DNA from 4 places in the Mesorhizobium hunchu genome. Region 2 is predicted to be linked to each of the others. Evidence: predicted binding sites of a transcription regulator. Region 2 holds the regulator's gene; each other region holds the start of a gene.
The links. The regulator PhoB, encoded in region 2, activates phosphate uptake and scavenging genes when phosphate is short. The targets are predictions, from matches to a motif close to TGTCATNNANCTGTCAT.

Region 1: a site for PhoB is predicted at 1,788-1,804, ahead of phoA (alkaline phosphatase). Genes of this name have one in related genera too.
Region 3: a site for PhoB is predicted at 2,899-2,915, ahead of ugpB (sn-glycerol-3-phosphate ABC transporter substrate-binding protein UgpB). Genes of this name have one in related genera too.
Region 4: a site for PhoB is predicted at 4,987-5,003, ahead of ABMA46_RS00560 (YdcH family protein). Genes of this name have one in related genera too.

What each region holds. Positions count from the first base shown of each region.
Region 1 covers NZ_JBEBMG010000006.1:69,891-77,339, forward strand. Annotated here, with positions in the region: gene ABMA46_RS12465 (MarR family winged helix-turn-helix transcriptional regulator) at 1-127, opposite strand, end outside; gene ABMA46_RS12470 (alpha/beta hydrolase) at 344-1,270, shown strand; gene ABMA46_RS12475 (rhodanese-like domain-containing protein) at 1,283-1,675, opposite strand; gene phoA (alkaline phosphatase) at 1,891-3,324, shown strand; gene ABMA46_RS12485 (DegQ family serine endoprotease) at 3,524-4,951, shown strand; gene ABMA46_RS12490 (replication-associated recombination protein A) at 5,029-6,342, shown strand; gene ABMA46_RS12495 (RluA family pseudouridine synthase) at 6,455-7,441, shown strand.
Region 2 covers NZ_JBEBMG010000002.1:613,871-621,319, reverse strand. Annotated here, with positions in the region: gene pstC (phosphate ABC transporter permease subunit PstC) at 1-826, shown strand, start outside; gene pstA (phosphate ABC transporter permease PstA) at 841-1,698, shown strand; gene pstB (phosphate ABC transporter ATP-binding protein PstB) at 1,695-2,501, shown strand; gene phoU (phosphate signaling complex protein PhoU) at 2,531-3,226, shown strand; gene phoB (phosphate regulon transcriptional regulator PhoB) at 3,244-3,933, shown strand; gene ABMA46_RS06495 (CHASE domain-containing protein) at 4,136-5,758, shown strand; gene ABMA46_RS06490 (YMGG-like glycine zipper-containing protein) at 5,890-6,138, opposite strand; gene ABMA46_RS06485 (hypothetical protein) at 6,222-6,569, opposite strand; gene ABMA46_RS06480 (sensor histidine kinase) at 6,662-7,449, opposite strand, start outside.
Region 3 covers NZ_JBEBMG010000001.1:378,660-386,108, forward strand. Annotated here, with positions in the region: gene lysA (diaminopimelate decarboxylase) at 1-357, opposite strand, end outside; gene ABMA46_RS01900 (hypothetical protein) at 392-604, opposite strand; gene argH (argininosuccinate lyase) at 696-2,096, opposite strand; gene tlpA (thiol:disulfide interchange protein TlpA) at 2,129-2,827, shown strand; gene ugpB (sn-glycerol-3-phosphate ABC transporter substrate-binding protein UgpB) at 2,974-4,284, shown strand; gene ugpA (sn-glycerol-3-phosphate ABC transporter permease UgpA) at 4,349-5,233, shown strand; gene ugpE (sn-glycerol-3-phosphate ABC transporter permease UgpE) at 5,268-6,116, shown strand; gene ABMA46_RS01930 (sn-glycerol-3-phosphate import ATP-binding protein UgpC) at 6,153-7,214, shown strand; gene ABMA46_RS01935 (ABC transporter ATP-binding protein) at 7,315-7,449, opposite strand, start outside.
Region 4 covers NZ_JBEBMG010000001.1:107,396-114,844, reverse strand. Annotated here, with positions in the region: gene ABMA46_RS00585 (amino acid ABC transporter permease) at 1-72, shown strand, start outside; gene ABMA46_RS00580 (Lrp/AsnC family transcriptional regulator) at 83-565, opposite strand; gene ABMA46_RS00575 (aminotransferase class V-fold PLP-dependent enzyme) at 665-2,155, shown strand; gene ABMA46_RS00570 (lytic transglycosylase domain-containing protein) at 2,224-3,060, opposite strand; gene ispG (flavodoxin-dependent (E)-4-hydroxy-3-methylbut-2-enyl-diphosphate synthase) at 3,200-4,471, opposite strand; gene ABMA46_RS00560 (YdcH family protein) at 4,738-4,917, opposite strand; gene ABMA46_RS00555 (YdcH family protein) at 5,153-5,356, shown strand; gene ABMA46_RS00550 (TetR/AcrR family transcriptional regulator) at 5,413-5,997, opposite strand; gene ABMA46_RS00545 (DinB family protein) at 6,095-6,634, shown strand; gene purE (5-(carboxyamino)imidazole ribonucleotide mutase) at 6,712-7,209, shown strand; gene ABMA46_RS00535 (5-(carboxyamino)imidazole ribonucleotide synthase) at 7,206-7,449, shown strand, end outside.

The sequences.
Region 1 (7,449 bases), on a different contig from region 2:
GCTGCGACATGCCGGGATGGCGGTGCAGGTTCATGAGCACGTCGAGTTGGGCCGGCTTCAGGTCGAGCGGCGCCAGCCTGGCGGCCAGCGTCCGTTCAAGCACATGGCAGGCGCGCGCCACCGCCACCCAGTTGCGGAAGCGCGGATTGTCCCAGGGCGGCTCGGATAGGGGCGGTTCGGCTGGCGGCGGCTCGGATGGAGACGGCTCCGCCGGCGGCGTCTTCGCCTGATTCGATCCGACCCGCAGCGGTTCGGTGCGGGCTTGGCCCTCGACCTGGTCTTGTAGTTTGTTCATGCTTGAACTACTATGTTCATGTTTGAACGAATTCGACGGATCCTCACTATGGCATCGTTCGGCCTCAAGGTCATCCGCGGCCTGTTCGGTCTCGGGGAAAGGCTCGCGCCGGGCGTTAGCGGGCGCATCGCCTTCGAACTGTTCTGCCGGACGCCGGACGCCAATCGCCCCACCGACGGCGAGCGGCGTGCGATAGAACGGGCGCGTGATTTCATGGCTGAAGCGCGCCATCATCGGCTCAAGACGCAAACGGGATGCGTTGCCGTACACGAATTCCGGCCGGAACCGGGCAGGGCGCGTGCCGGCACGGTTCTGGTCGTGCATGGCTGGCGCTCCCGTACGGAGTTCATGCGGGTATTGATCGAGGGCTTCCGCGAGGCCGGCTACAGGGTCGTGTCGCTCGACCTACCCGGCCACGGTCAGTCCACCGGCCGGCGGTTGCATCTTGTGCGTGCCGTGGAGGCGGTGCGGCTGACCGCCGACTGGTTCGGCCCGTTTGCCGCGGTCGTGGGACATTCCTTCGGCGGCGCGGTCGCTGCCAACGCGATCGCAGGATCGGTAAGGGCGACTGCGCCGGTTGCGGCCGACAGGCTCGTGCTCATCGCCGCACCCAGTTCGCTACAAATGGTTTTCGACGGCTTCAGCCGCGCGCTGAATGTCGGTCCGAGGTCCAGCCGGGAGATGGCGCGCAAGGTCGAGCGCATCGCGGGGCGGCCGCTCGGCGACTTCGTCGGCAGCCGCCAATTGCGGGAAGCGAAGGTCGCAACCCTGGTGATCCATGCCCGCGACGACAAGGAGGTGCCGACCGATCATGCCGAGGATTACGCCTCAGCCGGCGACCATGTGCATCTGCACTGGGCCGACGGATTGGGTCATCGCCGTATCCTGACCGATCGAGCTGTTGCCCGGCGCGCCGTCGCTTTCGTATCGGATGTTGCGTCGCCCTCGGCCGGGCTGCTTCGAGCCGCAGGCTGAAGGCGCCGGGCTCTATTTGGGATCGACGGGCTCCACCGGAAGGCCCGCCGCCTTCCAGGCGCCGAAGCCGCCGGTGATGTGCTTGACGGGCATGAGTCCCATGTCCTGTGCCGTCTTGGTCGCCAGCGCGGACCGCCAGCCACCGGCGCAGAAGAACACGAAGGTCTTGCCCGAGGCGAAATAGGATTTGTGATAGGGGCTTTCGGGATCGATCCAGAATTCCAGCATCCCCCGCGTGCAATGCCGTGCGCCGGGCATGTTGCCTTCGCGCTCGATCTCGCGCGGATCGCGCAGGTCCACGAAAATCGTGGCGTCGTCGCCGAGCAGTTCCGCGGCCTCAAGCGGCGAAAGTGCCTCGATTTCCGCGTTGGCTTCGTCCAGCAGCGCCCGGTAGCCTTTTTTCATGATCTCTCCTCGCTTCGGGGTGCAGTCTACACAGCGTCGGGAAGGGCGTCATCGACCTCTTTCGTCTGTCGAGTGTCGCGCGCTGTGAATCGTCACTCCTCCGTAATCCTGCCGTCATCCAGCCGTCATCGGCCTGGGTGAGAAGCGGTCATGTCCATTTTACATCTTTTCGAAACAGGCGAAGGACAATGATCATGACCATTCAATCGCGACACATGCTGATGGCGACCGTTGCTGCGGCCACCCTTATTGCCTGCGGTCCCGTCCTCGCGCAGGACGCCACGGCGGACGCCTATCTCAAGCGCGCCGCACAGGGCGATCTCAGCGCGCCCGGCGGCGCCCGCCGCCTCGCCGGCGACGCGACGGCTGCTTTCCAGGCTCAGCTTACCGACGGCCCGGTGAAGAACGTGATCCTGTTCATCGGCGACGGCATGGGGGATTCCGAGATCACCGTCGCGCGCAACTACGCCGAGGGCGCGGGCGGCTCCTTCAAGGGTATCGACGCCCTGCCGGTAACCGGCCAGTACACCCACTATTCGCTCGACAAGGAAACGGGCAAGCCTGACTACGTCACCGATTCGGCGGCGTCCGGAACAGCTTGGGCGACCGGCGTGAAGAGTTATAACGGCGCCATCGGCGTCGACGTCCACGGCAAGCCTCACAGCACGCTGATCGAGCTCGCCAAGGCCGCCGGTCTCGCCACGGGCGATGTCTCGACCGCCGAATTGCAGGATGCGACGCCCGCCGTGCTGCTTGCCCATGTGGCGCAGCGCAAGTGCTATGGTCCGGAAGCGACGACAGAGAAGTGCCCCGCTGATGCGCTGGAGAAGGGCGGACTCGGCTCAATCACCGAACAGCTTCTCAACACGCGTCCCGACGTGACGCTGGGCGGCGGCGCCAAGACCTTCGGGGAAGTGGCTAAGGCCGGCGACTGGAAGGACAAGACGTTGATGGACCAGGCCACGGAGCGCGGCTTCGTCGTCGTCAAGACGTTGGACGAGATGAACGCGGTGGGCGAGGCCAATGACGGCAAGCCGCTGCTCGGCCTTTTCGCCGAAGGCAACATGCCGGTGCGCTGGAAGGGGCCGAAAGCCGTCCACCACGGCAATATCGACCAGGCAGCCGTTACCTGCGAGCCCAACGCTGAACGGACGGCTTCCGTGCCGACGCTCGCCGACATGACCAAGAAGGCGATCGATCTCCTGAAGGGCAACGAGAAGGGCTTCTTCCTGCAGGTGGAAGGCGCTTCGATCGACAAGCAGGACCATGCCGCCAATCCCTGCGGCCAGATCGGCGAGACTGTCGATCTTGACGAGGCCGTGCAGGTAGGCCTCGAATTCGCCAAGGCCAACGGCAACACGCTGGTGATCGTCACCGCCGACCATGCCCATTCGAGCCAGATCATCCCGAATGAGACTAAGGCGCCGGGGCTGACGCAGGCCCTCAACACCAAGGACGGTTCGGTGATGACGGTCAGCTACGGCAATTCGGAAGAGGACGACCAGGAGCATACCGGCGCGCAACTGCGCGTCGCCGCCTTCGGCCCGCGCGCGGCGAATTTCGCCGGCCTGACCGACCAGACGGATATGTTCTACACGATCCGCGATGCACTCAATCTCGGACCCGACCAGCGCGCCGACGCACAGTAAGATACGCTTTCACGGAAGAAGGCCCCGGCCGCTGCGGCGCCGGGGCTTTTCTTTTGAAGGACGAAAAAGCGGCCGTCAGCCTTTCATTTTGCACAATCGTCGCGACAATGGCCGAAAATTCTGCGGAAGGATTCGCCATATGCGCGCCCGGGGGCTGCCACTTCTTCTGATTTCGACGATTCTGCTGGCTTTCGCGGCGATGACCGCCGGTCGTGCGGTGGCCGAGGAGAAAAAAGACGATCCCGGCCTCAGCGACGTGCTGACCGATCTTCTGCACGGTGTCGAAGGCGAGAACGCCACATCCGGTTCCGACCGGCGCGTGCCGTTCGGGCGCGAGGAGATCCAGCTTTCCTACGCACCTCTGGTGAAACAGACGGCGCCGGCTGTGGTCAACGTCTATGCCTCGCAGACGGCCCGCGTGATCTCGCCCTTCGACGGCGACCCGTTCTTCGAGCAGTTTTTCGGCCGCTCGCAGCCGCGCGCGCAGTCCTCGCTGGGTTCCGGCGTGCTGGTCGATCCGTCCGGTATCGTCGTCACCAATTTCCACGTCATCAAGGATGCCGACGAGGTGAAGGTCGCGACCTCGGACGGGCGGGAGTTCACGTCGAAGATCCTGCTCAAGGACGAGACGCTCGATCTGGCGGTGCTGAAGATCTCCTCCGACAAGCCGTTCCCGACCATCCCGATCGGCGATTCGGACGCGCTGGAGGTCGGCGATCTGGTGCTCGCGATAGGCAATCCGTTCGGTGTCGGCCAGACGACCACCAGCGGTATCGTCTCGGCGTTGGCGCGCAGCCATATCGGCATCTCGGATTCCGGCTATTTCATCCAGACGGACGCCGCCATCAACCCCGGCAATTCCGGCGGCGCGCTGATCAACATGGCCGGGCAGCTCATCGGCATCAACACGGCGATCTTCAGCCGCAGCGGCGGTTCGATCGGCATCGGCTTCGCCATTCCTTCCAACATGGTGCATGCCTTCGCGGATGCGGCGAAGTCCGGGTCCGACTTCTTCGAGCGGCCCTATATCGGCGCCGAGTTCGAGGCGGTCACGCCGCAGATCGCGGAATCGCTCGGGATGGATGCGCCGACGGGCGCGCTGGTCTCCTCCGTCGCGCCCGGCGGCCCCGCCGACAACGCCGGCCTCAAACCGGGCGACGTGGTGCTGAGCCTCAACGGCACGGCGGTCGAAAGCATCGAGGCGCTCGACTATCGCATGGCGACGCTGTCGATCGGTTCGACCGCGACGTTCGGTACGCTGAGCAAGGGCCAGCAGCAGACAGTCGACATCGCCCTCGAGCGTCCGCCAGAAGGCGCAACGACATCGCAGGTGTTGCTGCGCGGGCGCAGTCCCTTCGCCGGCGCGAAGGTCGCCGAGCTTTCGCCGCGGCTGGCGCAGCGGCTCGGCATGCGCACCGACGCCAGGGGCGTGGCCGTGGTGGATGTCAGCCGCGATTCACCCGCCGCCGATTTCGGCTTCCAGCCGGGCGACGTCGTGCGCGAGGTCAACGGGACGACGATCGACAGCGCCGAGAAACTGGCCCAGGTCTCGTTGCAGAACACGCGTTGGTGGCGCTTTACGGTCGTGCGCAACGGGCAGACCATGCGTCAGGTGCTGCGGTATTGAGCTTGAGCGATCGGCAGTCGGAAAATCCATTGGCAACTGCCTACTGCCAACCGCCGATTAGCTTATATACTTCACGTATGGCCGACCTCTTCAACATCGACGACAAGCCGAAGCCGGCGCCGCCCGGCCAGCCGCTCGCGGACCGGCTGCGGCCGAGGACGCTTGCCGAAGTGGTCGGACAGGAACACCTGACCGGTCCGGACGGAGCGCTCACGCGCCTCATCCAGTCCGGCTCGCTCGGCTCCATGATCTTCTGGGGGCCACCCGGCACCGGCAAGACAACGGTGGCGCGGCTGCTGGCCGGCGAGACCAGCCTCGCCTTCGAGCAGATATCGGCGATCTTCTCCGGAGTGGCTGACCTCAAGAAGGTTTTCGAGGCGGCACGGCTGCGGCGCGCGAACGGCCGCCAGACGCTGCTGTTCGTCGACGAGATCCATCGCTTCAACCGCGCGCAGCAGGATTCCTTCCTGCCGGTGATGGAAGACGGGACGGTCGTGCTGGTCGGCGCGACCACCGAAAATCCTTCGTTTGAATTGAACGCCGCGTTGCTGTCGCGGGCGCGGGTACTCGTGTTCCAGTCTCTCGGCGAGGAAAGCATAGAAAAGCTCCTGGAGCGTGCCGAGGCATTGCAGGGTAGTGCGCTGCCGCTCGACGGGGAGGCGAGGGTGGTTCTCAAGCGCATGGCTGACGGCGATGGACGCGCCTCGCTGACGCTGGCCGAGGAGGTGTGGCGCGCCGCCAAGCCCGGCGAGGTGTTCGACGCGGAAGGCCTGCAACGTATCGTCCAGCGCCGCGTGCCGATCTACGACAAGGGCCAGGACGGCCACTACAATCTGATCTCGGCGCTGCACAAATCGGTGCGCGGTTCCGATCCGGACGCGGCGCTCTACTACCTGTCGCGTATGTTCGACGCCGGCGAAGACCCGCTCTATCTCGGCCGCCGCCTCGTGCGCATGGCCGTCGAGGACATCGGCCTGGCCGATCCGCAGGCGTTGGTCGTCGCCAACGCGGCCAAGGACGCCTATGATTTCCTCGGCTCGCCGGAGGGCGAACTCGCCTTCGCGCAGGCCTGCGTCTATCTGGCCACCGCGCCGAAATCCAACGCCGTCTACACGGCCTTCAAGAGCGCCCGGCGGGCCGCGAAGGAAAACGGCTCGCTGCTGCCGCCCAAGCACATCCTCAACGCGCCGACCAAGCTGATGAAGGAAGAGGACTACGGCGCCGGCTATCGCTACGACCATGACGAGCCGGATGCCTTTTCCGGTCAGGATTACTTTCCGGAGAAGATGGGCCGCCAGACGTTCTACGATCCGCCGGACCGGGGCTTCGAACGGGATATCCGCAAGCGGCTGGACTACTGGGCCAAGCTGCGCCGCGAACGGGGCGGATAAGCCGGCCGCCGCGTATCAGTGTGCGGCCTGTCGGGCGTTTGCACTGCTGGGTTCATGGAAATCTTCATCCTGATCACTGGACGCCGCGCGAAATGGGCGTCATTAGCCAGTCATGGCAGGTGTTGAACAGATAAAGGTGGAAGCCGGCGAGGCGGGGATGCGGCTCGATCGCTGGTTCAAGAGCCACTATCCGGGGCTGGGCTTCGGCCATTTGCAGAAACTCCTGCGCTCCGGACAGGTGCGCGTCGACGGCGGCCGCGCCAAGACGGACACGCGCATCGAGCCGGGGCAGGTGATCCGCATTCCGCCGCTCGAGGTCGACAAGAAGGGCGATGCGAACCTGACCGGCCATTCCATCCGCAACCAGGGCGATGCGGATGTGCTGGCCAAGATGCTGCTGCATGAAGACGATAGGGTATTTGTCTTCAACAAGCCTGCGGGGCTGGCCGTGCAGGGCGGCTCGGGCGTCACCCGCAATGTCGACGACATGCTGGAAGCCTGGCGCAACAAGAAGGGCGAAAAGCCGCGCCTCGTCCACCGGCTCGACCGCGACACTTCCGGCGTGCTGGTGGTGGCGCGAACGCGGCTGGCGGCGATGAAGCTGTCGGAAGCGTTTCGCGCGCGGGAGACGAAGAAGACCTACTGGGCGCTGGTCAAGGGCGTGCCCGGCAAGCGCGAGGACAAGATCTCGACCTGGCTCGCCAAGGAGCAGACGCCGGACGGCGACCGTATGCGCGTGGTCAGGCATGGCGAGAAAGGGGCCGACCACGCCGTCTCCTATTATCGCGTTGTCGAACAGGCCGCGCAGTCGCTGGCATGGCTGGAAATGGAGCCCTATACCGGCCGCACCCACCAGCTCCGCGTCCATGCCGCCTATATCGGTCACCCGATCATCGGCGATCCGAAATATTTCGAGGCCGACACCAACTGGGATTTTCCCGGAGGGATGCAGAACCGCCTCCATCTCCATGCCCGGCGCATCGTCATTCCGCATCCCGCGCAAGGGTTGCTGGACGTGACGGCGCCGATGCCGCCGCATATGCGCCAGAGCTGGAACCTGCTCGGCTTCGAGGAAGACAGCGCGAGGGATACGGAGTGACCAACGCC
Region 2 (7,449 bases):
CGGCTCGTGGGAAGCCCTGTCCAAATTCGGGCCGGCCTTCCTGACCACGGAAAGCTGGAATCCCGTTACCGAGAATTTCGGCGCGCTGGCGCCGATCTACGGCACCGTCGTCACCTCTGCCGTCGCCATCCTGATCGCCGTGCCGATCGGCATCGGCATCGCCATTTTCCTGACGGAGTTGTGCCCGCGTCCGCTCAGGCGGCCCATCGGCATCGCCGTCGAGCTTCTGGCGGGCATTCCTTCCATCATCTACGGCATCTGGGGCCTGTTCGTCTTTGCGCCGTTCCTGCAGACGACGGTCCAGCCTTTCCTGATCGCCCTCTTCAAGAACATCCCTGTGCTGAACTCGGTGTTCGCCGGCCCGCCCTACGGCATCGGCATGCTGACCTCGGCGCTGATCCTGGCGATCATGGTGTTGCCCTTCATCACCTCCATCACCAAGGACGTGTTCGACACGGTGCCGTCCGTGCTGAAGGAATCGGCCTACGGCATCGGCTGCACGACATGGGAGGTGATGCGCCGCATCGTCGTTCCCTACACCCGCGTCGGCATCATGGGCGGCGTCATGCTCGGCCTCGGCCGCGCGCTGGGCGAAACGATGGCGGTAACCTTCGTGATCGGCAACGCGCACCGCATCTCGGCCTCGCTGCTGGCTCCGGGGACCACCATCTCGGCGACGATCGCCAACGAATTCACGGAAGCCGACGGCGACCTTTACACCTCCTCGCTGGTCGCCCTCGGCCTCATCCTGTTCGTCCTCACCTTCCTCATCCTCGCTCTGGCGCGCTACATGCTGATGCGGATTGAGCGCAAGGCCGGCGCCTGAGAGAGAAGACCGACATGACCGTCGCCGCCGCAACCTCCCTTCACAGCCGCCGCAAGGTGCGCAATTCGGCGATGATGACGCTCTGCGTCGTCGCCGCCGGCATCGGCCTCGCCTGGCTTGCCCTCATCCTCGGCGCGCTGGTCTGGAAAGGGCTGGCCGGCGTCAATCTCGCCGTCTTCACTGAAATGACTCCGCCTCCGGGCGATGCGGGCGGCCTGCTCAACGCCATCTACGGCTCGGTCGTCATGACGGTCATCGCCGTGGCCGTCGGCACGCCGGTCGGCGTCATGGCCGGCACCTACATGGCCGAGTACGGGCGCTTCTCGAAGCTGACCACGGTCGTGCGCTTCATCAACGATATCCTGCTGTCGGCGCCCTCGATTATCATCGGCCTGTTCGTCTACGAACTGGTGGTGCGCCCGATGGGCCATTTCTCGGCGCTCGCCGGCGCGGTGGCGCTGGCGATCCTAGTCATACCGGTGGTGGTGCGCACCACCGAGGACATGCTGAACCTGGTGCCCAACACGCTGCGCGAGGCCGGTACGGCGATCGGCGCGCCGCGCTGGATCGTCATCCGCTCGGTCGCCTACCGCGCCGCGCTGTCGGGCATCGTCACCGGCATCCTTTTGTCGATCGCCCGCATCTCGGGCGAGACGGCGCCGCTGCTCTTCACCGCGCTCAACAACCAGTTCTGGTCGAGCAATCTCAATGCTCCGATGGCCAGCCTGCCCGTGACCATCTTCCAGTTCGCGCTCAGCCCCTATGAGGAATGGCAGCAGCTCGCCTGGACCGGAGCGCTTATCATCACCCTGACGGTGCTGGGCCTTTCGATCTTCGCCCGCAGCCTCACCGGACGCAGAGAGGACAGATGAAACCGATGTTGTCCACCGAACTCGACGTGGCCGCCGAACCGGCCGCCGAGACCGCCAAGATCGAGGTCAGGCACCTCAATTTCCATTACGGCCAGTCGAAGGCGCTGAAGGACATTTCGCTGTCCCTGCCGGCGCGCTCTGTCACCGCCTTCATCGGTCCGTCGGGCTGCGGCAAGTCGACCCTGCTCAGGTGCTTCAACCGCATCTATGAGCTCTATCCGCGCCAGAGCGCCGACGGCGAGATCCTGCTCGACGGCCGCAATATCCTCGACCGCTCGCAGGACCTCAACCTGTTGCGCACCCGCATCGGCATGGTGTTCCAGAAGCCGACGCCGTTCCCGATGTCGATCTACGAGAATATCGCCTTTGGCGTGAGGCTCTACGAGAAACTGCCGAAGTCCGAGATGGACGGGCGCGTGGAACATGCCCTGAAGCGCGCTGCGCTGTGGACCGAGGTCAAGGACAAGCTCGACGCCAGCGGCCTGTCGCTTTCGGGCGGCCAGCAGCAGCGCCTGTGCATCGCCCGCACGGTCGCGGTCAAGCCCGAGGTGATCCTGCTGGACGAGCCGGCCTCGGCCCTCGATCCGCTGTCGACGGCCAAGATCGAGGAACTGATCGACGAACTGAAGGACGACTACACGATCGTCATCGTCACCCACAACATGCAGCAGGCGGCGCGCGTCTCCTCCAAGACCGCCTTCATGTATCTCGGCGAGCTGATCGAGTTCGACAAGACCGAGAAGATCTTCACCTCGCCGCGCGAGAAGCGCACTCAGGACTACATCACCGGCCGGTTCGGCTGAGCGGCGGCACCGGATAACGGGGAAGGCAGATGGCTGAACATACGGTTGCATCCTTCGACGACGATCTGCGCGAGATCGGGCAGATCATCGACGGGATGGGCGAACTGGCCGGCACGATGGTCGGCGGCGCGACGAAGGCGCTTTTGTCGGCGGATGTCGCGCTGGCGCAGCGCGTCGTCTCCGACGACATCGTCATGGACGAGCGCCAGCGCGAGCTGGATTCCCGCGCCATCACGCTGATCGCCCGGCGCCAGCCGATGGCCGACGACCTGCGCTCGGTGCTGGGGGCGATCCGCATGGCCGGCGATCTGGAGCGGATCGGCGACCTTGCCAAGAACATTGCCAAGCGGGTCGGCGCCGTCGGCGAGAACGCCGTGCCGCGCGACCTGTCCCATTCGATCGAGGGCATGGCCCATCTGGTGCTCGAACAGGTCGACGACGTCATCCGCGACTATGCAGCGGGTGACGCCGCCGCGCTTACCCGGCTGCGCGCCAGCGACGAGAGCATCGACGCGCGCTATACGGCTGTCTTCCGCGAACTCCTGACCTACATGATGGAGGACCCGCGCAACATAACCGCCTGCACGCATCTTTTGTTCTGCGCCAAGAACCTGGAGCGCATCGGCGACCACGTGACCAACATCGCCGAAAATGCGTATTATATCCTGACAGGCGAACAGTTGCCGCCCAATCGTCCCAAGCGGGACGAGACGGCGGCGGCCTGAGGCAAGGTTTGGAACCGATGATCGCACCGCGCGTCATGGTGGTCGAGGACGAGGAGCCGCTCGGCGTGCTCCTGCGCTACAATCTCGAATCGGAGGGCTATCAGGTCGAGGTCGTCACGCGTGGCGACGAGGCCGAGGTGCGGCTGCAGGAAAGCACGCCCGACCTGCTGGTCCTGGACTGGATGGTGCCGGCGGTGTCGGGCATCGAGCTTTGCCGGCGCCTCAGGATGCGGCCGCAGACGGAGCGCCTGCCGATCATCATGCTGACGGCGCGCGGCGAGGAAAGCGACCGCGTGCGTGGCCTGCAGACGGGCGCCGACGACTATCTGGTCAAGCCGTTCTCGACGCCGGAATTCATGGCGCGCGTCAAGGCGCTGCTGCGCCGCGCGAAGCCGGAAGTGCTGTCGTCCGTGCTGAAGGTGGGCGACATCATGCTCGACCGCGAGCAGCACCGGGTCTACCGCAAGAAAAGCGAGATCAGGCTCGGCCCGACCGAGTTCCGGCTGCTCGAATTCATGATGCGGCATCCCGGCCGCGTCTTCTCGCGCAGCCAGCTTCTCGACAATGTCTGGGGCGAGACGATCTATATCGACGAGCGGACCGTTGACGTGCATGTCGGGCGGCTGCGCAAGGCGGTCAACACCGGCAGGATGCCCGATGTCATCCGCACCATTCGCGGCGCCGGCTACGCCATCCGAGAAGATTAAGCCGCGACGCCTGGCGCGCGCAGCGCTTCCTCGACGATGGTTACCGCACGCCTGCCGCGCATCTCTGGCGCTCGGCGGATCTTCGTCCGGTATCGCCTATGGTCAGCATGACCTGCGGATATCGCTGTCCCAATATCCAGCCATTGTGTTGACGCGCCAGATTGCTAAGAAGGGCGTAGCCTTTAGCGGACCACGCCGATAATTGAAGAAGTTGTTGCCCATCGCAGCGTTTGTGGCTGTCGCCCTGGTGAGCCTCGCCATGGCCGGTTTCGCCTTTTTCGCCTCGCAGGAGGCGGCGCGCATCAAGTTCGCCGCCACGGCTGACGATACGCTGAACCGCATAGAGAGCCGCGTCGATCTCCATCTGTCGCTGCTGCGGGCGACGCAGGCGCTGTTCGACGCCCGCAACGGCAAAATCAGGCAGAGCGAGTTCAAGGCGTTCTTCGATGCGCTGGACGTCGACGGCAATTTCGCCGGCCTGCGCGGCATCGGCTTCCTGAGATTGGTCAAGGCCGGAAATGAAGCCGTGGCGGAACGCGAGATGCGCGACGACCAGGGCCTCGACCGATCCATCTACCCGGCATCGACCCTGGCGTGGCGCGCGCCCATCGTGCTCTTCGAGCCGCTGGACGACGCGACCCGAACCGCCATCGGTTACGACATGATGAGCGATCCTGTGCGCCGGGCGGCGATCCAGAAGGCCATGGTCGACGATGAGCAGCACGCCAGCGGATTGACGATGCTGGGCAAGAACACCGGCACGGGGCAGGGATATCCAGGCTTTATGGTGTTCGTGCGCCTGACCGTATCGACCGCGCCGGACGTCGTGGACACCAAGACCACCGTCACGAGCGGATTCCTGTATGCCGCGTTCCGCGCCAAGGAACTGTTCGAGGCGGCCCTTCGGCGCGCGCCGTTGCTGCCGGTGAATATCGAGGTCTATGACGGGCGCGTCGATCCCGACAATCTCATGTTCCGTTCGCAAACACCGCCGACGAATGCGTTCGGCGACAAACTCCTGGCGACGCGGCAGATGACGGTGGCCGGGCGCGAATGGACGATCCTGTTCAGGCCGACCAGTGCGTTTTCGGCGCCGTCGTCGCGGATCGTTCCCATCATGCTCGGCATTTTCGGCCTGCTGCTGGCCAGCGCGATCGCGCTGGTGTCGCGCTATCAGGAGCGGGCCTACGATGCTGTCGCGCAATTGCACGAAAGCTCGGAAAAGAGCCTGCTCGAAAAGGATCTGATGCTTCAGGAAATGAAGCATCGCATCAAGAATTCGATCACCCGGGTGCTGGCTATCGCGCGCCAGACGGCGGCAGGCTCGAAAGATATAGACGAGTTCTCCAACTCCTTCGCGGCGCGGCTTCAGGCGATGGCCGCTTCGCAGGACATGCTGACGCGATCGCGCTGGCAGAAAGCCGATCTCAGCGATCTGTTGCGGATCGAACTCGGCCAGGTGTTCGGCAAGGAGCTGCCCGAAAACCTGTTGTCGGGACCGCAGGTGCTGCTCGACGAAACCACCACCCAGGCGCTCGGCCTGACCTTCCATGAGTTGGCCACCAACGCGCTCAAATATGGCGAGGCGGCGAAGTCGATCGATGCGCTGAACGTGTCATGGCGGCTGGAAGGGCTGGGACGGCACCGAACGCTTGCCCTCGACTGGAAAGAAAGAGGCCAGACGGATCTGGAAGCGCCTTCGAGGACGGGTTTCGGCACCAAGCTGATCGACATGAACATCACGCGCGAATTGCGTGGCACCATCAATCGCGACTTCCGGCCCGGCGGGCTGAGCGTCGCCATCCGGATTCCCCTGTCGGCCTGAACCCGCACCGTTTCACCGATGCCGCGTCGATATGCGTTCATTGTTAGTCGGCAACAGGGTAAGCGATACTATGGACGCAAAAAGGGGATCGGCTGGCCGATGCCCTGTTCTTACCGACGATCAACCGGGTGTCAGTTGCAGCGGGCCGTATAGATGCGACCGGTGCGCGGGCTGCGATACTGACAGTAGCCGTTGCGCAGGTTGCGGACCAGAAGGCCGGATCCCGCACCCACTGCGGCGCCGATGGCCGCGCCCTTCCAGCCGCCGATCGCGCCGCCGATCAGCGCTCCGGCGCCGGTGCCGACGCTGACATCCTGTTCCGTCGTGGTGCAGCCACTCAATGCCGCCACCGCCGCCACGGCCAACATAAGCTTGCGCATGAAGAACTCCTCTCGCTTTAAAAATCCCTCGCTTGACGGGACGGGCCAGCCGCCGGCGCAAGCTCAAGCCATACGTCGCATTTTTATCGTTTCAAGCCAACATGGTCTTTTTCGAAACCCGGCTCCGCAGACGCCACGACAAGGCTGTCACCGTCAACCGAACCCGGACGCTCGACCGAAGCCTCGATGCGGCCGTCCGGGCTGATGTCCCAGACGATTTCCCCGTCTTCCTCTTCCAGCGCGGGATCGACGGCAACGCATGTGCCGAAGACGCGCTCTCGCCGGCCCGCCATGTCGTCGAGCACGAAGGGACGGGTATCCGCGCATTCCTGAGCCGTCTCGAAGACGGGGACAGGGGCGGGAAGTTCCTTGCAACTGGAAAGGTCGTTGGAGCAACCGATGACCAGCAGGATGGCGGCGACGTGTTCCATGACTTGGAATCCTTTCTCGCCGCCAGAAACGGAGATGGCACGAGAAAGGTTCCGTCGGGAGATAGGGCAGCAATACCTGCTTCGAGACGCGCTCAGTCGGTCTCGAAATTGCCGTGTGGTACGGTGAGCCGGTACTGGAGCCGGTCGTCGTTGATGTCGAGCGCTGCGTTGCCGTTGAGCGAAGCGGGGACGACCCGTTCCAGTGCGATGGAACCGAAGCGCTTCGCGCCGTTGCCGCGGGAGTCTTTTTCGATGCGTTCGCTCCAGATGAGCGACAGGGCCGGCGCCTCGTCGTCGTCGCTTCCCAGGTCCGCCGATACGTCGACGAATCCGTCGGGGTGGGACAAGGCGCCGTAACTGACCGAATTCACCGCCAGTTCGTGCAGCGCAAGGCCGATGTGGAGAGCGGCATTCGGATTGAGGAAGGGATTGACGCCTTCGAAGCGAAGGCTGTGTGCGGAATCGGCGCTGTAGCGACCCACTTGGCCTTCCACAAGCTCTCTGAGCGCGGCGCCGCGCCAGTTGGACGAGGTCACCAGGTCCTGCGAAGCCGCCAGCGACTGGAGCCTGCCGCGAAAACGCGCCAGGAAATCGGCGATGGTCTCGGAATAGCGGCCGGTCTGCGAAGCGATGCTCTGGATGATGGCGAGCAGATTCTTCGACCGGTGGCTGAGCTCGCGCAGCAGGGCGCGCAAAGCCTGTTCGCGGCGCTTCTGCTCCGTGGTCTCGATCTTGGTGGTCATGACCCCCTGGACGTCGCCTTCGGTACTGAAATCGGCGTCCACCCATATATCGAACCAGCGCATGCCATCTTCGCCGGGGACGCTCAGTTCGAGGCGTTCGGGATTTCCGGTGGCGATGACATTGCGGCGCGCGGCCG
Region 3 (7,449 bases), on a different contig from region 2:
GATGCCCGCTTGCAGCGCGAAATCCATCTCCCGCGCCGTCTTGCCGACGCCGGAAAAGAGAATCCGGTTCGCCGGGATGCCGGCGGCGAGCGCGCGCCGCAACTCGCCTTCCGAGACGACGTCGGCACCGGCGCCGAGCCGGGCCAGCGTCGTCAGCACGGCCTGGTTGGAATTCGCCTTCATGGCGTAGCAGACCAGCGCGTCGAGGCCGGCGAAGGCATCGCGGAAAACGCGGAAATGCCGCGTCAGCGTCGCCGTCGAATAGCAGTAGAAAGGCGTGCCGACTGCTGCCGCGATGTCGGGGACCGCCACGTCCTCGGCAAAGAGCACGCCGTCGCGATAGTCGAAATGATTCACCGGCTTGGACCCGCTGGATGGAAGGACAGCGCTGTTACTGGATAAGCCTGTCGAGAATGAACGGCTTGTCGGTGACCGGCTTTGCCGGCTCCGGCGGCGGATTGGGATCCTTGGCCTTGACGGCATCCTTGCGGGCCTGGACCGCAGCCTGGTAGGGCGTATCGAGCTGTGATTTGCGTCCGCAGGCGGAAACCAGCATCACGGTCGCCGTAAGGGCCAGTGCGGTGAATATCCTTCCAGCGCTCATCGCTTCGTCCGTCCATCTTATCGGTTTCGACCCGACCACGAGCCGCACAGCCATCGCCTATAGCCGAGTTTCGTTCTCATTGCACCCGGCTTCAAGCCTTGGCGAGACGCTTCTTCCAATAGCGCACCTGCCGCCGCACCTCGACCGGCGCGGTGCCGCCGAAGCTTTTGCGGCTGGCGACCGATTTCTGCACCGACAGCACCGAAAAGACGTCGCCGGTGATGGCCGGATGGATCGATTGAAGCTCCTCCAGCGACAGCTTCTCCAGACCGACCTTCTTGCTCTCCGCCAGCGCCACCGCGCGCCCGGTGACGTGATGCGCCTCACGGAACGGCATGCCGAGTTCCCTGACCAGCCAGTCGGCGAGATCGGTAGCGATCGAATAGCCGGCGCCGGCCGCCTTCTTCATCGCCGACGTGTTGATTTCGAGGTCGCCGACCATGCCGGTCATCGCCGCCAGCATCAGGTCCAGCGTCTCGGCAGCGTCGAACACCGCTTCCTTGTCCTCCTGCATGTCCTTGGAATAGGTCAGCGGCAGGCCCTTCATGACGGTCAACAGGGCGATCAGGTTGCCGTTGATGCGGCCCCCCTTGGCGCGCACCAGCTCGGCCGCGTCCGGGTTCTTCTTCTGCGGCATGATGGAGGAGCCGGTCGAGAAGGAATCGGAAAGCCGAACGAAGCCGAACTGCGGCGTCGACCAGATGACGATCTCCTCGGCCAGCCGCGACAGATGCGTGCCGCAGATCGCCGCGACCGACAGGAACTCCAGCGCGAAGTCGCGATCCGAAACGCTGTCGAGCGAGTTGCGGGTCGGCTCGCGAAAGCCCAGCGCTTTCGCCGTCGCTTGCCGGTCGATGGGAAAGCCGGTTCCGGCAAGTGCGGCCGCGCCCAACGGGCTTTCGTCCATGCGTTCGATGGCGTCGCGCACCCGCGAAAGATCGCGTGAAAACATCTCGACATAGGCCATGCAATGATGGCCGAAAGTGACCGGCTGCGCCGCCTGCATGTGGGTGAAGCCGGGCATGACCGTCGCGGCGTGCTCCTCGGCCCGGTCGAGGAACGCGGCGATCAGTCCTTTCAGGGCCTCGGCGATGCGCAAAAGCTCGTCCTTGACCCACAGGCGGAAATCCACGGCCACCTGGTCGTTGCGCGAGCGCGCCGTGTGTAGGCGCCCTGCGGCAGGGCCGATCAGTTCGGCCAGCCGCGCCTCGACATTCATATGGATGTCCTCCAGCCGCGTGGAGAACGAGAACTTGCCGTCCTCGATCTCTTTCAGGATCGTGTTCAGCCCGTGAGCGATTTTTTCTTGATCGGCCGCCGAAATAATGCCCGTTTCGGCCAGCATGGCGCTGTGGGCGACGGAACCCCTGATGTCCTGGGCGTAGAGCTTGCGGTCGAAGTCGATCGAGGCGTTGATCGCCTCCATGACGGCGGTCGGGCCTGAGGCGAAACGTCCGCCCCACATCTGGTTGCTGGCCTTCTTCTCGCTCATCATAATGACCCTGTTTCGGAAGCGGACTTCAAATGGCAGACGGCAGAAAACTCTTCCCGGCGGCACGGCTCATCCTTATCGCGCTGGTCGCCGGCGCGCTGGTGGGCGCGGTCGCGGTATATGTCAGGGAGAACCATCTTGGCAACGCGGAGCCGCCGGCGAACACGGCAACTGCCGATCCGGACGCCGACGTCGCCTGCGCCGCCAAGGCCGCCAAGGCGAAAACGGTCGCAGCCGCCGCGACAGGGCAGGTCGCCGCCCTGCTGCCGGCCGATCCGCCGCAATCGATGAAGGCACTAGCCTTCGAGGGGCCCGACGGCAAGCCGATGACGATCGCCGACCTTGCCGGAAGAGAAGGGGTCGGCAAGACCTTGCTGGTCAATCTGTGGGCGACCTGGTGCGCGCCCTGCCGCGCCGAAATGCCCGCGCTCGACGCCCTGCAGCAGGAAGTCGGCGGCGACAAGTTCGAGGTGGTGGCCATCAACGTCGACACCGGCGATGACGCCAAGCCGAAGAAGTTCCTGGGCGAGATCGGCGTGAAGAATCTGAAGCTCTATCGCGAGCCGACGCTCAAGCTGTTCGACACCGTAAAAAAACGCGGCTTGGCGCTCGGCCTGCCGGTGACCATGCTGGTGGATGGCGACGGCTGCCTGATCGGTCATATGAACGGCCCGGCGGAATGGTCGAGCTCCGACGCGAAGCGGCTGATCGAAGCGGCGCAAGCCAGCTAAGAAGATCCGCCTTGGCTGGAAACGAAACCGAACCGAACTTCGTGTGAAAGGTCACGCAGCTATAACAAAACTGTTGTGCACCTGTCATAATCCGTCGATACTCCCGCCGCGGGTTCACCTCGCCAACGACAGATCGGGAGAGAGACATGAAGTTTCGCGGCTTTGCGGCCGGTTTCGCCGCCACCTTGACCCTGCTTTCCACCACCTCGGCCTTTGCCGTGACCAAGATCACCTGGTGGCACGCCATGACCGGCGCCAATGCCGAGGTGGTCGACAAGATTTCCAAGGACTTCAACGCCAGCCAGAAGGACTACGAGATCGTTCCCGTCTTCAAGGGCACCTATCCCGAGACGCTGAACGCCGGCATTGCCGCCTTCCGCGCCGGCCAGGCGCCGGACATCATCCAGGTCTTCGACGTCGGCACCGGCGTGATGATGGCGGCCGAAGGCGCGATCAAGCCGGTCGCGGACGTGCTGACCGACGCGGGCTTCAAGTTCGACAAGAGCCAGTACCTGCCCGGCATCGTTGCCTACTACTCCAAGCCCGACGGCACCATGCTGTCCTTCCCCTACAACTCGTCCTCGCCGATCCTTTATTACAACAAGGATATCTTCAAGAAGGCCGGGCTGGACGAGAACACGCCGCCCAAGACCTGGAACGAGGTGTGGGACGACGCCAAGAAGATCAAGGAAAGCGGTGCGGCGGCCTGCGGCTACACGTCGACCTGGCTGACCTGGATCCATCTCGAGAACTTCGCCGCCTGGAACGACGTTCCGTGGGCGACCAACCAGAACGGTCTCGCCGGCGGCACGCCGGAGCTGAAGATCAACGCGCCGATCTACGTCAATCATTTCCAGGCGCTGGCGGACCTCGCCAAGGACGGCACCTTCAAATATGGCGGCCGCACCTCCGAGGCCAAGCAGATCTTTCTGGCCGGCGAATGCGGCATCATGACCGAATCCTCGGGCGGCCTCGGCGATATCGTCAAATCGGGCATGAACTACGGCATCGGCCAGTTACCCTATGACAGCGACGCCAAGGGCGCGCCGCAGAACACCACGCCCGGCGGCGCCAGCCTGTGGGTGATGGGCGGCAAGTCCGATGAGGAATACAAGGGCGTCGCCGCTTTCTTCACCTACCTCTCGAAGACCGAGGTGCAGCAGTACCTGCACGAGAAGTCCGGTTACCTGCCTGTCACGCTCGAAGCCTATGAGGCCACCAAGAAGTCCGGCTTCTATGACAAGAACCCCGGCCGCGAGACGCCGATCCTGCAGATGATGGGCAAGGCGCCGACCGACAATTCCAAGGGCGTGCGCCTGCCTAACCTGCCGCAGGTGCGCGACATCCAGAACGAGGAGTTCGAGAAGATGCTGGCCGGCCAGGAAACGGCCCAGCAGGCGCTCGACAACGCGGTCCAGCGCGGCAACGCCGCGATCAAGGAAGCGACCGGCGGCTGATCGAGGTTGAGTTCGCGCCCACGCTTCCCGGCGTGGGCGCTCCTGGCGAACGAGGACATTCACTCTGGCCCAGCGCGTCGTCTTTCCCAACAAGGTCCTGCCGTATCTGCTGGTGGCGCCGCAGCTCGCCATTACGCTGATCTTCTTCTATTGGCCGGCGGGGCAGGCGCTCTACCAGTCCATGTTGAAGGAGGATCCCTTCGGCCTTAAATCGAAATTCGTCTGGTTCGCGAATTTCCAGAAAGTCCTCGCCGAGCCGGCCTACATCAATTCGATCAAGGTCACGATCGTCTTCTCCGTCGCCACCGCCGCGGTCGCCATGAGCGTCGCGCTGCTGCTCGCGGTGATGGCCGAGAAGGTGGTGCGCAGCAAAGGCTTCTACCGCACGCTGATGATCTGGCCCTACGCGGTGGCGCCGGCCATCGCCGGCATGCTGTTCCTCTTCATGTTCAATCCTTCGATCGGCTCGGTCGCGGTGCTGATACGGCGCATGGGAATCCCGTGGGACCCCGTGCTGAATGGCACGCATGCGATGATCCTGCTCATCGCCGCCGCCGCCTGGAAGCAGATCAGCTACAATTTCCTGTTCTTCGTCGCCGGCCTTCAGGCGATTCCGAAATCGCTGATCGAGGCGGCGGCAATCGACGGCGCGGGCGAAACCAAGCGGTTCTGGACGATCGTCTTCCCGCTGCTCGCGCCGACCACCTTCTTCCTGCTCGTCATCAACACGACCTACGCCTTCTTCGACACTTTCGGCATCGTCCATGCGGTGACCGGCGGCGGGCCAGGCAAATCTACCGAGACACTGGTCTACAAGGTCTACAATGACGGCTTCGTCAACCTGCTCCTCGGCTCGTCGGCCGCCCAGTCGGTGATCCTCATGGTCATCGTCATCGCATTGACCGCCATCCAGTTCCGCTACGTGGAAAGGAAGGTGCACTATGGCTGAACCAACCGCACCCGCCAGCGGGCACGACAGGCTGATGATCGGCCAGTCGGCGGCCGGCATCTACCTCGCCCATGCGATCCTGATCCTCGGCATACTGATCGTCGCCTTCCCGATCTACTACACCTTCGTCGCGTCGACTCACACGCTGCAGACCATCCTGCGCCCGCCGCTGCCGCTGCTGCCGGGCGCCGAATTCTGGGCGAACTACAAGGAGGCGCTGTTCGGAGGTATCGGCCGCATTGGCGGCGTCGACGTCTGGACGCTGCTCTTCAACACGACGGTGATGGCGCTCGGCATCGCCATCGGCAAGATCTGCATCTCGATCCTGTCGGCCTACGCGATCGTGTTCTTCCGCTTTCCACTCAGGATGACCTTTTTCTGGCTGATCTTCATCACCCTGATGCTCCCCGTCGAGGTGCGCATCCTGCCGACCTACAAGGTGATGGTCGATTTCGGACTGATCGACACCTATGCCGGCCTGATCCTGCCGCTGATCGCCTCGGCGACGGCGACGCTGCTGTTCCGCCAGTTCTTCATGACCATCCCGGGCGAGCTTGTCGAAGCCGCTCGCGTCGACGGCGCCGGCCCCTGGCGCTTCTTCTTCGATATCCTGCTGCCGCTCTCGCGCACCAACATCGCGGCCCTCTTCGTCATCCTCTTCATCTACGGCTGGACGCAATATCTGTGGCCGCTGCTGGTGACCAACCATAACGACATGAACACCATCGTCATCGCGCTGAGGAAGATGGTTTCCTTCGCCGATGCCGACACCCAATGGCATCTGGTGATGGTGACGGCGATGCTCGCCATCGTGCCGCCCATCCTGGTGGTGGTGCTGATGCAGCGCTGGTTCGTGCGCGGCCTTGTCGAGAACGAGAAGTGACGAGGATGGTCGCCCCATGACAGAACGGAACGCCTGATGGCCACAGTCGATCTCAAGGACGTCAAGAAGGTCTATCCCGGCGGCGTCGAAGCGGTGAAAGGCGTGTCGATCGCCATTCCCGACAAGGAATTGTGCGTGCTGGTCGGTCCGTCAGGCTGCGGCAAATCCACTTTGCTGCGCATGATCGCGGGGCTGGAAACCATCACCTCCGGCACCTGTTCCATCGACGGCAAGGTGGTGAACGCGGTCGGCCCGACCGAGCGCGACATCGCCATGGTGTTCCAGAATTATGCGCTCTATCCGCACATGAAGGTCTACGACAACATGGCCTACGGGCTGAGGAACCGAGGCACGCCGAAGGACGAGATCGACCGGCGCGTGCGCGACGTCGCCAAGACGCTGGAACTCGCCCACCTTCTCGACCGCCGCCCGCGCGAGCTTTCCGGCGGCCAGCGCCAGCGCGTCGCCATGGGCCGCGCCATCGTGCGCAATCCCAAGGTCTTCCTCTTCGACGAACCGCTGTCCAATCTCGACGCCAAGCTGCGCGGCCAGATGCGCGTCGAAATCAAGAACCTGCAGCGCGCGCTCGGCGTGACTTCCGTCTATGTCACCCATGACCAGCTCGAGGCGATGACGCTGGCCGACATACTGGTGGTGATGAACGGCGGCCTTGTCGAGCAGATGGGCGCTCCGCTCGACATCTACGAGAAGCCGGCCTCGACCTTCGTGGCGTCCTTCATCGGCGCGCCGCCGATGAACCTTCTCTCCCTCGCCGGCGATGGCTCAAACCGCACGCTTGCCGACGGCACGGCCATCGGCGTCGCCGCGCCGGCAGGCGCCGCCACACTCGGCTTCAGGCCCGAGGACGCGGAACTCTCGACGGATGGCGCGACGCCTGTGGGCGCCTTCTTGCTTCCCGTCACTGTGGAGGGCGTGGAACCGGTTGGTGCCGAGAGCTTTCTCCACTGCGCCGCTGGTGGCGGCCGCATCGTCGTGCGCGTCGCCGGCCGCGCCACGGCGAAGCCGGGAGACCGGCTGCGCGTCGTCGCGCAGGCGGAAAAGCTTCACTGGTTCGATCAGGCCGGCAAGCGAGTTTAAGGCCGAGCTCCCTGCCGAGGTCTCGCTGTCTGCTCCCAAGCGTTCGCGACCTTTGATCGTGCCGGCGGCACGATCAATTCGCCTTCGCCAAATTGGTCGCTCACCCCAGCACGTGCGCCTTGCCCGTCACGGAGATCCGTACGATCTCGCCCACGGACGGCGCATCGATGCCCGAATGCTTCAGCAATAGCGGCGTCGATCCGATCGCGGCCGCGTCCGGCGGATCGGGGTTGTT
Region 4 (7,449 bases), on a different contig from region 2:
TATATGACGATCGCCTACATCGTCACGCGGATCGCCGACAGGCTGGAGCAATCCCTCAGGCTGCGGACCTGAGAGCTCTCATCTATCGCAACTGGCCGAGATCCACGGGCCGGTTGTCGATGATCGCTTCCATGGAGAAGAAGCCCGTCACCGTCGACAGATCGAAATTGGTGATGAGCTTCTGGTAGAAGGCGTCGTAGCCCGACATGCCTCGCGTCACGACCTTGATCAGATAGTCCCAGTCGCCGCCGATCCGGTAAAAATCGATCACCTGCGGCAACCGCTCGACATGGGCGCGGAACGCATCGATCCATTCCTTCGAGTGATGACGGGTGCGGATCATCACGAAGACGACGAGGTCGAGGCCCAGCGCCTCGAGATCGATGACGCTGTGCGTTCCGCGGATCATCCCGACGGAATGGAGGCGCTGGAGGCGGCGCCAGCAGGCGTTCTGCGACAGGCCAACCTTCTCCGCCAGGTCGCGCTGCGACAGGCTTGCGTCGCGCTGCATGGCCGTCAGAATCTTTGTGTCAAAACTATCGAGTTTTACCTGTGAATCGTTCATATGATCTGATTTTCGCGAAAAATCCGAGAAGATAGATGAATTTTTTGACCGTGAGGCAGTTTATGATCCGTGTCAATATCCGCTTCTCGGAGAACGACCGTGGACAGAACCCGCCAATCGGCCAGTCGAGACGACTCGCCGCTTTCCCGTTTTCGCCAAGGCTTGACGAGCGCGGACCCTGTCGCCTCGCTCCGCGACGGTCTCGTCGGTGCCAAGGCGAAGATCGCCGGACCCTATGGAGAGAAGCAACTCGTTTACGCCGACTATGTCGCGTCCGGCCGCGCGCTTCACCAGATCGAGCGCTTCGTCCTCGAGGACGTGCTTCCCTACTATGCCAACAGCCATACGGAAGCGTCGTTCTGTGGCGGCTTCATGACGCGCTTGCGGTGCGAGGCGCGAGCGCTGATCGGCCAGTCCTGCGGGGCGGGGCAGGAGCACGCCGTGATCTTCACGGGCTCGGGGGCGACGTCCGGGATCAACCGCCTCGTCAGGCTGTTCGGCGTTGAGGACGCCGTCGCGGCGGGCAGGCGGGTCCGGATCGTCATCGGCCCCTACGAGCACCACTCCAACATACTGCCCTGGCGCGAGAGCGGGGCCGAGATCGTGGAAGTCCCCGAGCATCCGGCCGGCGGGCCCGACCTGTCCTGCCTGGAGGACGCGCTCGGTAACGGCGCGCCGGAGCTGACGATCTGCGCGCTGTCGGCAGCCTCCAACATCACCGGTATCACCAGCGACGTCGCGACGATCACCGCGATGGTGAAGGCGGCCGGCGCAAGGATGATCTGGGACTATGCCGGCGCCGGCCCCTATCTGCCGATCGCCATGACGCCGGCTCCGGGCGCGGAGATCGACGCCGTCGTCGTCTCTCCCCACAAGTTCATCGGCGGCCCCGGCGCCTCCGGACTCCTGATCGTTCGCCGCGATGCAGTCTCCGCGAAAACGCCGTCGTGGCCGGGCGGCGGCACGGTGAAATTCGTGTCGCCGAGCCGGCACGACTACAGCGACAGCCTGGAAGCCCGCGAAGAAGCCGGCACGCCCAACGTGGTCGGCGACATCCGCGCCGCGCTGGCGTTTATCGTCAAGGATGCGATCGGAGCGGATGTCATGGCGGCGCGCAACAAGGAGCTTGTGCAGCGTGCCTTCCGTGCCTGGAAGGATATTGAGGAGTTGGACCTGCTCGGCCTGCCGGGTCCCGACCGGCTGCCGATCTTCTCCTTCCGGGTGAGGAACGAAAAGGGCGGTTACGTCCACCAGCAGCTGGTCACGCGCATGTTGAGCGACCGGTTCGGCATCCAGGCGCGCGGGGGCTGCGCCTGTGCCGGGCCGTATGTCCACCGGCTGCTGTCGATCGACGACGACCGCTCCGAGGCGATGAGGCAGGCCATCCTTGCCGGCGACGAGCTCAGCAAGCCCGGTTTCACGCGCCTGAACTTCAGCGTCCTGCTGCCGGACGAGAAGGTGGACTACATTCTCGAGTCGGTGGCGCAGCTCGCTGGCGATGCGCCGGCGTTTGAAGCGCATTACGACGTCGATCCGGCCCGGGCGATCTTCTTCCCGCGCGCCCAGGCCCGGATGGCTGCGGCGGGCTGATGTCTCGATGTCCGGGTCTCGTGAAGCACTGCCTTTCGGGAGGCCCGCCTGAGGCTCGGGCTTGAAAGTCAGCGGTTCTTCCTGACGACGCAGGAGCCGCCGGCGCCGTGCAGCTTGCGGCAGATGGCGTCGGCGGCGCCGCGGCTGTCGGCGCCGATGCGGACCGCATAGATGCCGCGCCGGCCGATCGGCGTGCGCACCCGGCTCACCACCGGCTCGTAGGACGCCAGCAGCGCCGGGAAGCGGGCTTGCAGGCGCTGCCATTGGCGCACGGCGGCGGCGCGGCGGAAATTGCCGGCCACCTGCACGCCCCACGGCTTGGTCGGAATCGTCGACATGGCGATGACACTGGATTCGATGACCGGCAACCGTCGGCAGGCGACCGCGAACGGCATTTTGGGATCCAGCGGATGAACGGCGCCCTGATAGACACTGTCCATGAACCTGTCGGACGGCTCGCCCATGATGTCGAGCACGTAGTCCTCCGTCTCCAGCGGCAGGAAGCCGCCGGAATTGAGCCAGCGCGTCACCCGCGACTCGCCGGCATTGTAGGCGGCCGCCGCCAGCCCGAGATTGCCGTAGCCGGCCCGCATCTCGGCCAGATAGGCGGCGGAAGCGGCGATCGCCTGGCCGACGTCGAACGGATCGGCCAGATCGCGCATCTTCGCGGTGCCGGGCATGAACTGGGCAATACCTTCCGCGCCGGCCGGGCTCACGGCGTTGGGGTCGAAGCGGCTTTCCTTCCAGATCAGGCGGGCGAAGAACTCTCGTGGAAGGCCGTTGCGGTCGGCCTCGGCGGCGATCAGCGCGCAGACGCGGTCGATCAGCCGCTCGCGCGCCGACAGCGAATGCGGAGGGTCGGCAACCGCAGGAGAGCCGAAAGCAACGAGGATCAGTACGAACAGTGCGCCCTTGAGTTTACCTCCACCCCTGACCCCTCCCCTCAAGGGGGAGGGGGACAAGGGCGCAGCAGATTCCCGTTCCCCTTGAGGGGATGTGTCGGGGGTGGGGGTAGTTGAAAGAGGCACGGCGCGGCCTGAAGCGCTATTCGGCGGCTCTTGCCTGCATTTCTTGGGCCTGCATGCCTTGGCCGAAGCGCTGCTCGATGTAGTCGGCGACCATCTTCTGGAAATCCTCGGCGATGCGCGGGCCGCGCAGGGTCGCCGCCTTCTCGCCGTCGATGAAGACGGGCGCCGTCGGCATCTCGCCGGTGCCGGGCAGCGATATTCCGATGTCGGCGTGCTTGGATTCGCCGGGGCCGTTGACGATGCAGCCCATCACCGCGACCTTGAGTTGCTCGACGCCGGGGTACTTCTCGCGCCAGAGCGGCATGTTGGCGCGGATGTCGTCCTGGATGTTCTGCGCCAGTTCCTGAAACACCGTCGAGGTCGTGCGGCCGCAGCCGGGGCAGGCGGCGACGATCGGCACGAACTGGCGGAACCCCATCGTCTGGAGCAGTTCCTGCGCCACCTGCACCTCGCGGGTGCGGTCGCCGCCCGGCTCGGGCGTCAGCGAGATGCGGATCGTGTCGCCGATGCCCTGCTGGAGCAGGATGCCCATCGCGGCGGAAGAGGCGACGATGCCCTTGGAACCCATGCCGGCCTCGGTGAGGCCGAGATGCAGCGCATGGTCGGAGCGCTTCGCCAGTTCGGTGTAGACGGCGATCAGGTCCTGCACGCCGCTGACCTTGGCCGACAGGATGATCTTTTCGCGCGCAAGACCGATCTCCTCGGCCATCTCGGCCGACAGGATCGCCGACTGCACGATCGCCTCGCGCGTCACCTCAATGGCGGTGAGCGGCGAACCCTGTGCCTGGTTCTGGTCCATCAGCCGGGTCAGCAGTTCCTGGTCGAGAGAGCCCCAGTTGACGCCGATGCGCACCGGCTTGTCGTAACGGATCGCCATCTCGACGATTTCCGCGAACTGGCGGTCGCGCTTGTCCTTGAAGCCGACATTGCCGGGGTTGATGCGGTATTTCGCAAGTGCCGCGGCGCAGGCCGGATGATCGGCCAGCAGCTTGTGGCCGATATAGTGGAAGTCGCCGACGATCGGCACGTCGATGCCGAGCCGCTCCAGCCGCTCGCGGATGCGCGGCACGGCCGCCGCGCTCTCGTCGCGATCGACCGTCACGCGCACGATCTCCGATCCGGCGCGGTGAAGTGCCGCGACCTGGGCGACGGTGCGGTCGATATCGGCGGTGTCGGTGTTGGTCATCGACTGCACGACGACCGGCGCGCTGCCGCCGACGACCACGCCGCCGACATCGACGCCGACCGATCTGCGGCGCTCGAAGGGAGAGGAAAAATATCCGGTCATTGCCGGCGGTCCTGCATCTGGTTCTTTCGCCGTGCTCGCACGCGCACCGGGCATGAGGTGGCGGACGCCGCCGGGCTTGTCAATGGTTCAGGGCCGGCGCAACGACAAATCGTTCCGTCCGCCATTCCTGAAAACACGGCGGAACAGGCAATATTATGTCCCGCCGGCGGAAAACCGGGTGGAAATCGAATGAAACAACCGGACCACGGGCCAGCGACGATATTTGTCGCCGGCCCGGATGGCCTTTCTGGTCAGAATAGGGGTCTTCAGTGCGTGGTCGGGCTTCCCGCCAGCTTTTCAATCTCGTCCTTGAGGGCCAACTTGCGCCGCTTCAGGTTGACGATCTCGAGGTCGTCTACCGATGGATGAAGCAAGGCTTCGTCGATCTCGCGCTCGATGTCGCCATGCTTCTTCCGCAGCTCATCAAGATGGGATGCAAGAGACATGATTGGTTCTCCCTTTCATGGTTTCCTCGATTGCAACCGTCGAAGGCCGTCCACCGCAGGTCCGCCTTCATGACGGCTGGATGACACTGTGCCACCTTACAATCGCGATGTCGAATGCCGCGTGGTAGCATTTCCCGACATCGTGAAATGTGATATGCGCAGAGCGCCGGCGGGGACGTTTCAAGCCGGTCCCGCCCCATATGCGCGACCGTGCGCCGGAACCCAGATGGTGGACATGTCGGAACAGGAACAGGCCGAGATTCGTCTCGAATTCGCACGGCTGAAACAGGAGCACACCGATTTCGACGCCGCCATCAACGCGATGATCGCCACCGGCTGCGACCCGCTGCAGATCCAGCGCATGAAAAAGAAGAAGCTCGCCGTCAAGGACCGGCTCTCGGCGCTGGAAGACAGGATCATTCCCGACATCATCGCGTGAGCGCGACGATCCGGCGGAGCGGCCCCTGAAGACAGGAATTCCCGTCATTCCCGATTCTAACCCTCGTCCTCCAGATAGAGACGGATCATCCTGACCAACTCCCTGCGGATGCCAGGGTCATTCAGCGTTCCGCGTCGCGCCGCGTTGTGGATCACCCCGTCGACGATGTCCGAGATCATGAGGCCGACGGCCTCTGCGTGCGGATCGTGCGGGCGATAGACGGCTGCCGCCTGCGCGTAGAGCGAAAGGTAGCGCGTTTCCACTTGGCTGTTCTGGTCTCTGTAGGCCTCAAGGCCGGGAGCCTCGTCGAGCAGCACCCTGTGCAGGCCGGGATGTTTGCTGTGCGCCTCGATTATATTGGAGACCAGGATTTCCAGATATTCGGCAAGGGGCTGCCCTTGCCTTCGCGCGCCTTCGACGGCGGCGAGGCTGTCGTCCAGATGCCGCCGCCTGATCGCGTCCACCAACGAGACCTTGTCGGGGAAATACTGATAGAGTGACCCTATGCCGACACCGGCGGCCTCGGCGATCTTGTTGGTGGTGAAGCCGGCCCATCCCCTTTCGCTCAGAATGCGAGCCCCAGCCTCGATGACCGCTTCGACCGTCGCCCGGGACCTGGCTTGGCGGGGCTCCTTGCGCATGGAAGGCTTGCGTTTTGCAATGCGAGTAGACAATCAGGCGCTCCCGTCCAGAATATGGAGAAGTTACTCGCATTTTCTTCGAGCCGGGAAGCCCCTCATGATCGAAATGCTTCGCACCCTATATGGATATCAGGCCTGGGCAAACGACGATCTGCTCGGCAGATTGGCCACCCTCGATCCCGGGAAGCAGGCTGCCGAACTCGATACGGCGCTTGGGCTGATCGATCATTATCACGTCGTTGCGCGGATATTCGCGGGGCATCTGGGCGGCGCCGGGCGCCAATATGGCTCCGATCGCACGGCCGAGACGCCGGCGTTGAAGGAGCTTCACGCCGCGGTGGTGGCGACAGATCGTTGGTACCAGGAGTACCTTCAAAAGGTCGGCCTGAAGCAACTTTCCGGTCCGGTCGCTTTTACTTTCACCGACGGAGACAAAGGCTACATGACCCGGCAGGAGATGCTCATGCATGTCGCGCTGCATTCGGCGATCCATCGCGGCGAGGTGTGTCGGATCCTCTCCCAGCTTTCCATCACGCCGCCCTGGGATACTTTCGCGGTGTATCTGCATCGCGCGCAGCCGTCCCGTCGCTCGCAGGGTGGCGGGCAGCCTCAAGGGGTGGGCGCCCTGCCTGCCTGATGTTGGCGGCCGCCTGCCTTGCGATGCGCGCCCATTTCCGCTAAGGCGCGGCCTTCCTTGAACGGGAGACCGCGCCCTTGACCGACCAGCGCGCCGACGTCGCCATCATCATGGGCAGCCAGTCCGACTGGGCGACGATGCGGCATGCCGCCGATACGCTCGCGGCGCTCGGCATTTCCCACACGAGCCTGATCGTCTCGGCGCATCGTACGCCGGAAAGGCTCTACGACTTCGCAAGGGGCGCCAAGGCCGCCGGTTATAAGGTGGTGGTGGCGGGCGCCGGCGGGGCCGCCCACCTGCCGGGCATGACGGCAGCGCTGACGCCGCTGCCGGTGTTCGGCGTGCCGGTGGAATCGAAGGCGCTGTCGGGGCAGGATTCGCTGCTCTCCATCGTCCAGATGCCGGCCGGCATTCCGGTCGGCACGCTGGCGATCGGCAAGGCTGGCGCGATCAACGCCGCGCTGCTCGCCGCGGCGGTGCTGGCGCTGTCCGACGAGGCATTGGCCGCGCGGCTCGATGCCTGGCGCGCCGAGCAGACGGCGAAGGTCGCCGCCCAGCCGACGGATGCGGCATGAGCGCGATGCTGCCGGCCGGCACGACGATCGGCATCATCGGCGGCGGCCAGCTCGGCCGAATGCTGGCCATGGCCGCGGCCCGACTCGGCTATCGCACGGTCGTGCTGGAGCCGCAGGCGGACTGCCCGGCAGCCCAGGTCTGCAACCGTCAGATCGTCGCCGCCTATGACGATCCGGCCGCGCTCGCCGAGCTTGCGGCGGTCTCGGCGGTGGTCACCTACGAATTCGAGAATGTTCCCG